Linked DNA regions of Prochlorococcus marinus XMU1406. The protein of the gene in region 1 interacts with the protein of each later gene in a pairwise test. Links are inferred from orthologs where the notes say so. Each region holds a gene or a part of one and is shown on either strand. Other genes may lie near its edges.

Region 1 (5,893 bases):
GATATCTTGCTTTGATCAAAACGAAAATTGGAGTGATTTGCTCAATCTGTCTTTGAGTAATACAAAAAATATCTTGGGATTAAAAATAAATGGCTCAAAAATTCCTCCTATTGAAATCTTTAGTCATTCATCAAGTAATTCATTAAACGCAAAAACCCTAGTAATATTTTTAGAAAAGAATTGTGATGTTGAATTACTACAAGTAAATCTTGTTAAAGAAAACTCTTCCTTATCTCAATCAACATACTTTTGTTTAGATGAAAATAGTTCTGTAAATCATGGTGTTGTTTCTTACGGTGAAAACAGATCAAATTTATTAAATTCTCTAAATGTAATTCAACAAAAAAATAGCGAATACAACTTAGGCTCTTTACATTTCAAATTCAATTATGCAAGATTTGAAATTAGTATTAAACAATCTGAAGGAAAGGCTAAAACCAATATTAAAGGTATGCAAATAACAAAAAAAGATGAGCAAATTTCTACTTATACAAAAATAGACTTTAATGGCCCAAATGGATTTCTAGATCAAATCAACAAATCACTTGCTGATGATGAATCACATGCAATATTTGAAGGTTCAATAATAGTTCCTAAAATTGCCCAGAAAACTGATGCTTCTCAATTAAGTAGGAATTTACTTTTATCAAATCTCGCACAAATAGATACCAAACCTCAATTAGAAATAATTGCTGATGACGTCAAATGCAAACATGGAGCTACAATATCGAAATTAAATGAAGATGAACTTTTTTATATGAGATCAAGAGGGATCACATTACCAGAAGCAAATAAACTACAATTAAGTTCTTACTTTCAAGAAATAATTTCATTTATTCCCGTTGCAAAAGATAGATGGGATTTGCTTGATAAACTTTTAAATGAAAAATAATGGGAACGATTCAAAATTTCTCTGAAATAACTAAGAAAGACTTTCCTCTTTTAAATAAAAACATAAAAAGTAATGAGCAAATCATTTATTTAGACCATGCTGCAACCACTCAAAAACCAATACAAGTCTTAGAAAAAATTAATGAATATTATAAAAACTTTAATGCCAATGTACATAGAGGAGCGCATCAATTAAGTGCTAAAGCGACAGAAGAATTTGAAAATGCAAGATACTCAATTAGTAAATACATAAAAGCAAATACGACAAAAGAAATTATTTTCACAAGGAATGCTACTGAAGCAATAAATCTAGCTGCTAGATCATGGGGTGAATATTCATTAAAAGAAAACGATGAAATTCTTCTATCAATAATGGAGCATCATAGCAATATTGTTCCATGGCAAATGGTTGCAGCAAAAAATAAATGTAAATTAAAATTTATAGGCATCGATAAAAATGGAAAATTAGATTTAGACGATTTTAAATCAAAACTAACATCTAGAACAAAGCTTGTTAGCCTAGTACATGTTAGTAATACTCTAGGTTGCTGTAATCCAATCAAAGAGATAACTAAATTAGCCAAACAAAAAGGTTCTCTAGTATTAATAGATGCATGCCAAAGTTTGGCGCATCAAAAACTGGATGTAATTGATCTTGATATAGATTTTTTAGCGGGATCAGGACATAAACTTTGCGGTCCTACAGGAATTGGTTTCCTCTGGTCGAGACAAGAAATTCTGAAAAAAATTCCTCCTCTCTTTGGAGGTGGCGAAATGATTCAAGATGTCTTTGAAGAGACAAGTACCTGGGCAGAGCTCCCACATAAATTCGAAGCTGGAACTCCAGCCATTGCAGAAGCAATAGGCCTTGCAGAAGCAATTAAATATATAAACACTATAGGATTAAATGAAATTCATAAATATGAAAAGACTATTACTAAATATTTATTTGAAAAGTTAAATCAAATAGAAAATATTGAAATTATAGGTCCATCGCCGGAGATAGATCCAGACAGAGCCTCACTTGCCACCTTTTATATAAAAAATATACATTCAAATGATATTGCTGAAATTCTTGATTCAAAAGGAATTTGTATCAGAAGTGGTCACCATTGCTGTCAACCTCTTCACAGATACATTGGAGTTAAATCAACAGCTAGAATCAGCATGAATTTCACAACCAATAAGGAAGAAATTGATATGTTTATAGAAAAATTAAAAGATACTATTGATTTTCTAAAAATCAATTCTTAAATATTCAAAGCATTTTTTAAAAATTGCTGAGATTTTTGCATTACCACTTCTTTATTTTCAATACTTTTAAAACCATGCCCTTCATTATCAAAAAAAATAACTTCTGAATATTTATTATTCTGAATCAAAATTTCTTGAATTTTTAAAGTTTGCTTATAAGAAATAACTGTATCTTTTTTTCCATGAAACAATAAGATTGGTTTTTTTATTTTGTTAATATGATTTACCGGGGATCTATTTATATAATCATCATAATTTTTTGCATAATTTCCTACCAAAGAATTTAAATAATCTTTTTCAAACCTATGAGTGTTGTAATGCATATCCTTCAAATCAATAACAGGATATTTACAAATTGCTGCTGTAAAAATAGATCCATATAATAAACAATTCAGGGCAGTTAAACCACCAGCACTATTCCCAAAAATTACTACTTTTTCACTATCAACTTGATTTGATTTAATCAATTCAAGAGCTAGTGCTTTGCAATCATAAGAATCAACAATGCCCCATTTATAATTCAACCTCTCTCTATATGCTTTACCAAATCCTGATGATCCTCCATAATTAACTTCAGCAACAAAAAATCCCTTCGACGTCCAATATTGAACTTCAGCATTATATGATCCATCAAAACATGAAGTTGGTCCACTATGTGCTCTAACAAGGAGCGGTGGCTTTCTAAAATTTTCAACAAGCGGCCTATAAAGAAAAGAATGAGTAGATTGAGCTTCAAAACCTTTAAACCAAAATGTTTCAGGTTTTGAACAATCTTTTATATGATCAAAAAATATCTGCTCAGAAAAATTTGATAAAACTTTTTTTGCAAAATCAATTTCAAATACAATTCCTAAAAAATCAGATCCATTACCTTTTAAAAGAACTTTTTTCCGAAAAACACTGAAATCACTTATTGAGGTAAAAGGAGTAAAAAATTCTTTAACGAATTCAAGATCTTTATATTGTTCCACTATTAAAATATTTTCTTTTTTTGCTACACAAAATAAATTCTTTATAGTCCCTGAAAAGAATGTTATTCCAGTGACCCATTGTGGTACTCCATATTCAATTAAATTTTTTTCTACTCTTTTCTTAATAAAAATATTCTCAATTTCACTAACATCTAAAAACAATAAGTTCCACCATCCAGAACTATCTTCAGAACATACTAAAAGTGTTTCACTTATCCAATAGGGTTGGAAAAAAGAAACGTTTTTTTTGGAATTTATCAGCTTATTTGAGAATTTTTTTATTTTTTGTATCTCGCCATCTAAATCTATTTGAGCAAAAAAGAGCTCATTTTTCTCCCAAGGCATATATGGATAATCCCACTCTATCCAAGAAAGTAAGTTAACAGAGGTATTAGAAGATAATTCTCCAGCAAAATTTTTAAATTTTTTTATTCGATGAATATCTTGTTTAGTTTTTTTTAAATTTAAAGAAAATAAATAATCTCTATTATTTATTTCGCAAATTCCATACAAAAAATTTTTTTCAGAAATGACAAATGAAGAATCGAAATTTCCATCAATTGATTTAGATAGTTGACTAGGTTCTTGAACTGAAACTAGATATTTATTTTGGCTTCTATAATTTGACGCTGACTCTTTAAAAATTTGAAACCATAATGCCTTGGTAATCTGATCTATCCATATCAAATAAAAATTATTTTTAAAATTTATACATTTATAAGATTTACCACCATATCCATGAAAATTATTTTTAATATTATATTTTTTACTTGTTAATTTCTGAGGAAACGCTTCTTTGTCATGAAATGGTCTTGCAAAAATGGCATTTTCATTTTGACCTTCACCAACTACATCAATCCAAAAAATGGTATCCCTAACAATAGTTAATTCCTTAAAAGCTTTTTTTTTAGATTCAGTTTGAATAACTTTTAGCTTATCATTATTACTCATTTAAAAAATTATAAAGAACGTAAATTAAAGTGCTAGTATTTTTATAGCTAAACTCTTAATTAAAAACTTTTAAACGTGGCAAACCATTTTTCACAACTTGCAAAAAAGTCAAGAACAAATGGGAGCTCGGAAAAAATTGCAAAAGAACAAACAGGTAAGCCATCTCTAGACATTTATAAGCTTGGTGATGATGTATTAAGACAAAATTCCAAGAGAATAACTAAGGTTGATGAATCGATTAGAAAACTTGCTAGAGAAATGCTGCAAAGCATGTATGCAGCTAAAGGAATTGGACTTGCCGCACCTCAAATTGGTATCAACAAAGAGCTTCTTGTCATAGATGTAAATTTTGAAGATTCAGCAGCAGAACCTCTAATATTAATCAATCCAGAAATTACAGACTTTGGAACAACCCTTAATTCATACGAAGAAGGCTGCTTGAGTATACCTGGCGTCTATTTGAATGTAGTTAGACCATCAACTATCAAATTAAAATTTAGAGATGAAATGGGGAGACCACGTAAAATGAAAGCAGATGGACTTCTGGCGAGGTGTATTCAACACGAAATGGATCACTTAAACGGAATATTATTTGTTGATAGAGTTACATCAAAAGATGATTTGAACAAAGAGCTTTTAAAGGAAGGGTTTAACGAAAAAGACGTAATTTCTATTAATTAACCTAATGACTGAAACTACAATATTTCAAAAAATAATTAATGAGGAAATTCCCTGCGATAAGCTTTATGAAGATGAGTTTTGTATTGCCTTTAATGATATACAAGCGCAAGCACCAGTACATTTTTTAGTGATTCCAAAAAAGCCAATTATTAGTTTATTAGATTGTATTGAAGAAGATGCAAATTTATTAGGGCATTTACTGTTTGTTGGTAGCAAATTAGCTAAATCAAAAAGTTTAACTAATTGGAGAACAGTAATTAATACTGGAGCAGAATCGGGACAAACAGTTTTTCATTTACATATTCATTTTTTATCTGGAAGAAAAATGAATTGGCCCCCAGGTTAAAACTCTCGAAAGAAATGTTTATGGGTTATAAATAAGTAAAAACAAAATGAATACACCAGATTCCTTAAATACAGAATCCAAAAATTTATTCAATTTAATTTCAAAAAATTGGGAAGAGTTAGACGATTCACTCAAAACTAAGTTAATAAAAATTTGGAGAGTTTTAACTTATAAATGGCAATTACAAATTCTATTTAATCTACCTTTTCTTTTATGGTGGGTATTAGATAAATCTTTTCCGAAAATTCATCAATTTGATACAACAATCTTGAATTACTTAAATTTACCTGACTGGGCCCTTTCATTTATTGGCTTTGGTCAATAGACTGCTAAAAGTTATAATTTACCTTATAAAACTAGTCAAGCAATGAAGAAAGCAGTTAATAATAAATCTAAAATACTGTACCAATTACAAAAATTAAGGAAGCTATCTCAGCCATTTTTTCTTCCTATAGATCAATGTAATGGATTACAGTTCATATGGCTTTTGATTTCTCTTTTATTTTGTGTTGGTGGAGTAGTACTTGTTGGTCTTACAGGAATAATCAGTTTTTTTGAAAGCTTCCAACCAATTTTTATTGAAAAGTATTTCGGAGGTGTAGTAAATACTGTCAATTCAATTTGGGCTGGAAGCTGGGGATTGCTTTTCTCTGCCTTATTTCTAATTGGATCAGGGAGCTTTTTTAGCTTAAGACGTCAATTAAAAAACAGAAGATGGCTACATTGGTTATTCCTTGCGATAATTGTATTAATGCTTCTAGCTGTAAACGGAATAAACGCAGGTATTGGATTCATTGCA
Region 2 (7,544 bases), 870 kb from region 1 along the record:
AAGGAACTATGGGCAGTCAAGATTAACATTTTTAATCAATGTCCAGCATCCCTGAACCTCTTCTGTATTGATTCCATGCACTTACGAATAATCCAAGAAGAGTTATTGGAACTAAACCTAGAACAATTCCACATAGAAGAGGCTCGATCATTTTTTTGCCTTTTTTGAATTTCTTATCCACAATTGTTACATAGAGACTATTTTTTGTGTCAACATCTTCATCAACTGCAGCAGAAAGAGACTTTAAAAGAGAATTCCTTAAAATTGTTTTTATTTTAATGGGAGTTTTATTGATTTGTTTTTCAATATTTTTCGTAAATCATCATGAAAATAACAAATATATTATTGAGACACTTGAGCTTAATGGCTCTGCTGAGGAAGGAGATGCTCTTTTTAAGATAAATTGTGTTGGATGTCATGGAATTACAGCAAGAGGATTAGTGGGCCCAGACTTACACTCAATAACTCAACGTTTGAATGATAAAGAGATAATAAAACAAGTTACTGGAGGCCTAACTCCTCCTATGCCAAGTTTTGAAATCGATCCTATAAATATGTCCAATTTATTAAAGTATCTTCATAGCCTTGAATAACTTTGGGAAAAAATTTTTCTAATTTAAAGGTAATATTAGTTGAACCAAATGGCCCTTTAAATGTAGGGAGCGTTGCTAGATTATGCAGTAATTTTGAAGTTGATGAATTAAGAATTGTTTCTCCGAAATGCGATATATTTTCTTTAGAAGCAAAAAAAATGGCCCTTAAAGGTCAAAAATTTCTTGAACATTGTAAGATTTTTGATGATCTTCAAAAAGCAATTTTTGATTGTGATTTAGTTCTAGCATCTTCTGGAAGGATTGATGTAAATAAAGATTCATTGCTTGAATCTTCGGAAGATATATTTGATTGGACTTTATCCTTTAAAAAGATTAGTAATTTAGCAATTATATTTGGAAGAGAAGATAGAGGTTTAACTAACAGTGAATTGCTTCTGGCAAATAAAACTTTTAATATCCCAACTTCTCACAATAATCCTTCATTAAATCTTTCTCATGCTGTCTCAATAGTTTTGTATGAATTAAATAAGTCTTCCAAAAAGAATTTAAATAATGAGTTAAAAGTTTTTAAATTAGCATCATCGAAAGAAGTACATGATACATTTGTGGAGATAGATGAAATGCTTTTGCGAGTTGGATATCTCTTAAAACATACTTCTAAGGCAAAAATCAGTAAATTTAAGAATTTTATTTTGAGGGCAAATACATCAACGCACGAAATAAATGTTTTAAGAGGAATTGTCCATCAAATAAACTGGTTTTTGAACAATTCAGAAAGAAATTAGCTACATAATTAATTACATTAAATTTTATTTATTTGTAGTTTTAATTTGAAAGGGATATTTACTAAAAACATTTTCTGAAGTAGCATCTATTGATTATTTGAATATTTAAGAAAACTAAAACTGTGCCTTCAACAAAGAAAAGAAGAGTTTTTCCTTTTACAGCTGTAATTGGTCAAGAAGAAATGAAATTAGCTCTCTTGTTAAATGTTATTGATCCAAGAATTGGAGGAGTGATGATAATGGGTGATAGAGGGACTGGAAAGTCCACTACAATCAGAGCCTTAGCTGATTTGTTGCCTGCAATCGATGTTGTTAAAGACGATCCATATAATAGTTCTCTAGTCGATCCTGATTTGCAAAGTAAAGAAGTTTTGGAAAAAATTACTCAAGGAGAAAATCTAGAGAGCATTCAAAAACAGGTACCTATGGTTGACTTGCCTTTAGGGGCTACTGAAGATAGGCTTTGTGGAACCATTGATATAGAGAAGGCTTTGAGTGAGGGTGTTAAGGCATTCGAACCTGGATTGTTGGCTAAAGCTAATAGGGGTTTACTATACGTTGATGAAGTGAATTTGCTTGATGATCACTTAGTTGATGTACTTCTAGATTCGGCTGCTTCCGGATGGAATACAGTTGAAAGGGAGGGAGTTTCAGTTCGACATCCTGCGAGGTTTGTCCTTATTGGTTCAGGTAATCCAGAAGAAGGTGAATTAAGGCCTCAACTATTGGATAGGTTTGGAATGAGTGTTGAGGTTAAGACGGTTAGAGATGCAGAATTAAGAGTTCAAGTAGTAGATCAAAGAACTTCTTTTGACGATAATCCTGATGAGTTTTCATTAAGCGTTGAGAAACAACAGGATGAACTTCAACAAAAGGTTATTAAAGCCCAAGAAATATTAAATTCTGTTCAAATGGACGATGACCTAAGATTGAATATTTCTGCAATTTGTGGAGAACTAGATGTTGATGGTTTACGCGGAGATATAGTTACAAATCGATCAGCAAGGGCAATTGCAGCCTTTGAGGGCAGAACTGAAGTGCAAGAAGATGACATAGCAAGGGTTATTTCTTGCTCTTTAAGACACAGACTAAGAAAAGATCCCTTAGAACAAGTTGATTCAGGTGAAAGAGTTATTCAAGCTTTTTGTAAAGTATTTGATTTAGATGAAAAAGAAAATCTTTCAAAATTTCAATTGTCTGCAGAAGATTAATTACAGTGAGAATAATTGGGATTGACCCTGGATTAGCTAGAGTTGGTTATGGAATTATAGAAATAGAAAATGAAAAAAAGATATTATTAGATTGTGGTGTAATTGAGACAGGTAAAGATAAAAAAGAAGAAGATAGACTTTATGAGATATTCCAAGATCTTAATGAATTAATTAATCATTGGAATCCAACATCAGCGGCGGTAGAAAAATTTTTCTTTTACAAATCAAGTACTACCATTAGTGTGGTGCAGGCTAGAGGCGTGATTATGATGGTATTGGCCTCAAAAAAAATTCATGTTAGTGAATATTCACCTCCTCAGATAAAACTAACCATTGCTGGGTCTGGGAAAGCATCTAAGAAAGAAGTTCTTGATGCTGTTATGTATAGCTTAGAACTTAAAAAACCTCCAAAACCTGATGATTCAGCAGATGCCTTGGCCATAGCTCTCACAAAACTAAATGAAGATGGCATTAACTGAAGATCAATATGAATATTTCTGAAAAAAAGAAATTGGAGAGGCATACCTTTAGAAAACTTAGAGATGAGATTTCACTAACTCAAAGAGAAAATGTAGAAAAGAATGTAAAATTATATGTTGATTCATTTATTAAGGAATATAAAAATATTGGTTACATAGCAATATATTGGCCTTTAAGAAATGAAGTAGATATTAGAAGTCTTAAGGAAAAATTTTGTTTAGCTTTGCCCAGATGTAAAGATAAAAATGAAATGTTATTTTATCCATGGGATAAAGAACCTCTCACAAAAGATTCTGAGGGGATACTAAGTCCAAATAACTCTTTTTCATTAAGTTATAACCAGATAAGTATGATTCTTGTCCCATGTCTTTCTGTAGATAAAAATTTAACAAGATTAGGTTATGGAGGAGGTTATTTTGATAAATTAAGGACAGATAATAATTGGAGAAATGTTCCATGCATTGGAGTATTAACTTCCAATTGTGTAAGTACGATTCCATTAACCAGAGCTGAGTGGGATATTCCTTTATCAGGGTTTATCACAGAAAAAGAAATATTTGTATAATAGAGAACTGATAAAGCGATTAATTTATAGTTTTAAAAAATGGAAAATCAGGAAAAATACAATAATTTATCAAAATTGGTAGAAAAGTTGAAGAAATCAGAAGATCCAAAAAGAAAATATGAATACATTTTATGGTTAGGCAAAAAATTGAAAGAACCAGATAGTGAAATCCTTGTTGAAGAAAATAAAGTTAAGGGATGCGTTTCAGAAGTTTTTGTTAAGGTAAATATTAAAGGCGGTAAATTATTTTGGGAAGGATATTCTGATGCCCTAATAACCAAAGGATTATTAGCATTCTTAATTACTGGGTTAAATGAACTAACACCAAATGAGGTTGTTAAAATAGATAAGAAATTTATTGAAGATACTGGTTTGAAAGCAAGCTTAACACCTTCACGATCAAATGGTTTTTTAAACATTTTGTTGAAAATGCAGTCTCAAGCAAATGAATTTTTGTAGATCTAATAATATAAAATTAAACTCAAAGTTAAAAGAAATAAAAAATGAAAAAATGCAAAATTGGGATTGTAGGTTTTGGAACTGTAGGTTCAGGAATTTATAAAATATTAAGTTCAGAAGTTGATACACATCCAATTCTAAAAGAAATAGAAATTGTAAAAATAGCAGTTAAAGATCTTAATAAAAAAAGGGATATTGGGCTAGATAATAGTTTATTGATTAATGATCCATTTAAATTAATTAATGACCCCTCTATAGATGTAATTGTTGAAGTAATGGGTGGGGTTGACTTAGCGAGAGATATTATTATGCAATCATTAAAATTAGGTAAATCTGTTGTTACTGCAAATAAAGCGGTCATTGCAAGATATGGAGAAGAAATATATAAAACTGCATCTAAAGAGGGAGTTTATATATTGTCAGAGGCAGCAGTTTGTGGGGGGATTCCTATTATTGAACCCTTAAAAAGATCATTAAAAAGTAACAGCATTAAAAAAATGGTTGGGATAATAAATGGCACAACAAATTTTATTCTTTCAAAGATGACAAATGAAAAAGCTGATTACAAGGAAACCTTGAAATTGGCTCAAAGCCTTGGGTATGCAGAATTTGATCCGACTGCAGATGTTGAGGGCCATGATGCTGCTGATAAAATTTCAATTCTTAGTGAACTTGCATTTGGAGGGAAAATCAAAAGAGAGGAGATACATTCTGAGGGTATTAGTAAAATTAATCTCAAGGATATCGAATATGCTAATAAATTAGGATTTGAAATAAAACTTTTAGCGCTCTCCGAAAGGGGACAAATTAATAATAATGATTCACTTGCTTTGAATATTTGGGTAGGACCTTCTTTGATTCCAAAATCTCATCCATTAGCAACAGTTAAGGGAGTTAATAATGCCTTATTGATAGAGGCTGATCCTCTTGGAGAGATAATGTTATATGGTCCAGGTGCAGGGAGTGGCCCAACTGCTGCATCAGTAGTATCAGATATATTAAATCTGCATGCCGCCTCAGTAAAAAATAATAATTCAATCGATCCACTATTATCTTTTGATTTCTGGAGAAACTGCCATATCATAAGTTCTTCAGAAATAAATAAAAAAAATTACCTTAGAATTATTTGTCTTGATAGTCCAGGCGTAATAGGAAAGATTGGAGATATTTTTGGAAAGAATAATGTATCAATAGAATCAATTGTTCAACTAGATGCAAGTGAGGACAAAGCTGAAATTGTAGTTATTACTCATGAGGTGAATAATGGTGATTTTGAGAAATCGAAAGATGAAATAAATTCGCTTAATGAAGTTAAAATTATTGCAAGTCAATTAAGTTGTATTTAGAAAAATAGTTTGCAAATTTCTTTATAGCTTGGTAAACCGAAGAAAGTAACTGTTTGGTTTTTAGCACCTTAATGATTCATTCAAAACTATTAGACAATAAAAATGAAAATAATAATTTAATTTGTTCCGAAAATCTTTATAAAGGTGCTTGTGTAAAAATTAAAAATAGTAATAAGACTTTTCAAATAATTGGTATAAATATATGTAAAGAAATTTGTTGGGTGAGAGAGTGGCCTTTTGCCTATAATTCTAAAAAAACATTTGCTTTAGAAATAAGTCAAATAACATTACAAATGTTTTGCTCAAATAATTCTTCAGAATAATTAAGTAAAAAGGGAATATGAAAAAAAAATTTTTTTTATCAATATTAATTATTTTAATTTCTTTTTTACAGAATTCTTGCGGCTCAAAAAGAATATCTAAAAAAATCATAGTAGCAAGTTCTGGAAAAATTGAATCTTTAGATCCAGCTAGAGCTAATACTCTTAAAGCAATTCAATTAATCAGTTCTCTGGGAGACACGTTATATGAGTTAAATTCTAACGGAGAATTAATACCTGAATTGGCCTCGGGGATGCCAATTATTTCAAAGGATAGACTTCAAATAATTATCAATTTAAGAAAAAATGTTTTTTTTCACGATGGAACTTCATTTAACTCAAATGCAATAAAGTTTACTTTTGATAGATTCAAAAGAATTGGAACAATGAATTATATTTTAGGAAATAAGATTAAATCAATAGAAACGCCAAGTGAATATTCAGTCATAATAAATTTGAATAAACCATCAAGTTCTTTAAATGGTTTGCTTACATCAGTAAATTTAACTCCAATATCTCCTACGTTTTACAAAGAATATTCTGATAAGTTTCTAAATGAAAAATTTGTTGGTACTGGCAAGTATGTGCTGACCAGCTTTTCTAATGAAGTCCAATCAATTGCTCCAAATTTGAATTATTGGGGTGAAAATCCCTTAAATAAGGGTATTAATTTTGTGGGATATTCAAATTCATCTTCTCTTTTTGGAGCTTTAAAAAGTAAACAAATTGACGTGCTCTTATCAAATTCAATTGATGATAGTCAGAGAAAAAGTCTAAATAATTTAAGTAAAAATCAAAAGTTTAAAGAAGGTAATAGCCCTTTCATTGAATTAAGTTTTATAAGTCTTAAAACTAGTTCTTATCCCTTAAATAATCTTAATTTAAGACTGGCTTTGGCAAAAAGTCTTAATAGAAAATTAATTAGTGAGAAAGTAAGTTATGGGTTAAGGAAGCCATCTAGATCAATTATTCCTCCGATATTAAAAAAAGATAATCAAGAACTGTGGCCTAAATATGATTATTTAGAAGCAAGAAGGTTATTGCAAAAGGAAAATTATTGTAATGGAAATATTCTTAAAATACCTCTTACTTATAGATCCAATGTACCAGCTGACAAGCTTATTGCTCTGACATGGCAGGAAGAAATTAAAAATTCTTTGCAAGATTGTATTGATATTGAACTCAATGGGGTTGAATCTACAACAATTTATAAGAATCTAAGTTTAGGAATTTATACAGCCGTTATTCTCGATTGGACTGGAGCTTATTCTGATCCAGAAGCCTATCTCACCCCTCTTTTAAGTTGTAAAGAAATAGTTGATGGATTATGTAAAAAAGGAGAATCAGTTTTCAGCGGTAGTTTTTGGGGATCTAATAAAGTTGAAAGTTTATTTCTTGAGAGTGAAAAAATAAGTGGAATTTATAGATTAGAAAAACTTGTTGAAATTGAAAAAATAGCAGCAAATTCAATCCCTTATATTCCTATTTGGATATCCTCTCAAAAAGCATGGTCTCAAAATAAAATATCAAAACCTATTTTTAATGGTTCAGGAATAATTTCATTGAGTGATCTTAAGTTAATTGATGAGTAGAAATTTAAATAAACTACTAAATTATTCCTTATTAAAAATTTCATTAATACCAATAATTTTATGGATAATTTCTTCATTAGTGTTTATTTTATTAAGAGTTGCTCCTGGCGATCCTGTCGATGCCATACTTGGATCTGGTGCCGATGAGGTTTCAAGGGAATTTCTAAGAAATAAATTGGGGCTAAATGAACCTTTAATAAGTCAATATTTTTCATATATTAAAAATATATTG

What was found. The genes of interacting proteins can lie anywhere in the genome.
Region 2: the proteins of HA149_RS00380 (region 1) and HA149_RS05570 interact in binary tests that used the Escherichia coli proteins (3 or more experiments, as listed by UniProt). The link is inferred for Prochlorococcus marinus XMU1406 from one-to-one orthologs.

The regions. Positions count from the first base shown.
Region 1 is NZ_JAAORG010000001.1:73,639-79,531, reverse strand. The notes cover bases 19-3,018. They hold HA149_RS00380 (aminotransferase class V-fold PLP-dependent enzyme), read left to right. Parts: upstream 19-891; coding sequence 892-2,145; downstream 2,146-3,018. Other genes in these bases: HA149_RS00375 (alpha/beta hydrolase family protein), read right to left, coding at 2,142-3,018; HA149_RS00385 (SufD family Fe-S cluster assembly protein), read left to right, coding at 19-892. Outside these bases: more of HA149_RS00385, read left to right, coding at 1-18; more of HA149_RS00375, read right to left, coding at 3,019-4,067; def (peptide deformylase), read left to right, coding at 4,143-4,748; HA149_RS00365 (histidine triad nucleotide-binding protein), read left to right, coding at 4,753-5,094; HA149_RS00360 (hypothetical protein), read left to right, coding at 5,141-5,419; HA149_RS00355 (ABC transporter ATP-binding protein/permease), read left to right, coding at 5,462-5,893. UniProt on the Escherichia coli protein: Cysteine desulfurases mobilize the sulfur from L-cysteine to yield L-alanine, an essential step in sulfur metabolism for biosynthesis of a variety of sulfur-containing biomolecules.
Region 2 is NZ_JAAORG010000001.1:945,665-953,208, reverse strand. What follows is about bases 2,386-5,344. They hold HA149_RS05570 (SufE family protein), read left to right. Parts: upstream 2,386-3,634; coding sequence 3,635-4,054; downstream 4,055-5,344. Other genes in these bases: HA149_RS05565 (homoserine dehydrogenase), read left to right, coding at 4,099-5,344; HA149_RS05575 (5-formyltetrahydrofolate cyclo-ligase), read left to right, coding at 3,038-3,595; ruvC (crossover junction endodeoxyribonuclease RuvC), read left to right, coding at 2,556-3,029; bchI (magnesium chelatase ATPase subunit I), read left to right, coding at 2,386-2,550. In the rest of the region: 16S rRNA (guanine(966)-N(2))-methyltransferase RsmD, read left to right, coding at 1-55; petG (cytochrome b6-f complex subunit V), read right to left, coding at 32-151; HA149_RS05595 (cytochrome c), read left to right, coding at 207-593; HA149_RS05590 (RNA methyltransferase), read left to right, coding at 590-1,339; more of bchI, read left to right, coding at 1,462-2,385; more of HA149_RS05565, read left to right, coding at 5,345-5,400; HA149_RS05560 (hypothetical protein), read left to right, coding at 5,472-5,723; HA149_RS05555 (ABC transporter substrate-binding protein), read left to right, coding at 5,741-7,312; HA149_RS05550 (ABC transporter permease), read left to right, coding at 7,305-7,544. UniProt on the Escherichia coli protein: Participates in cysteine desulfuration mediated by SufS. Cysteine desulfuration mobilizes sulfur from L-cysteine to yield L-alanine and constitutes an essential step in sulfur metabolism for biosynthesis of a variety of sulfur-containing biomolecules.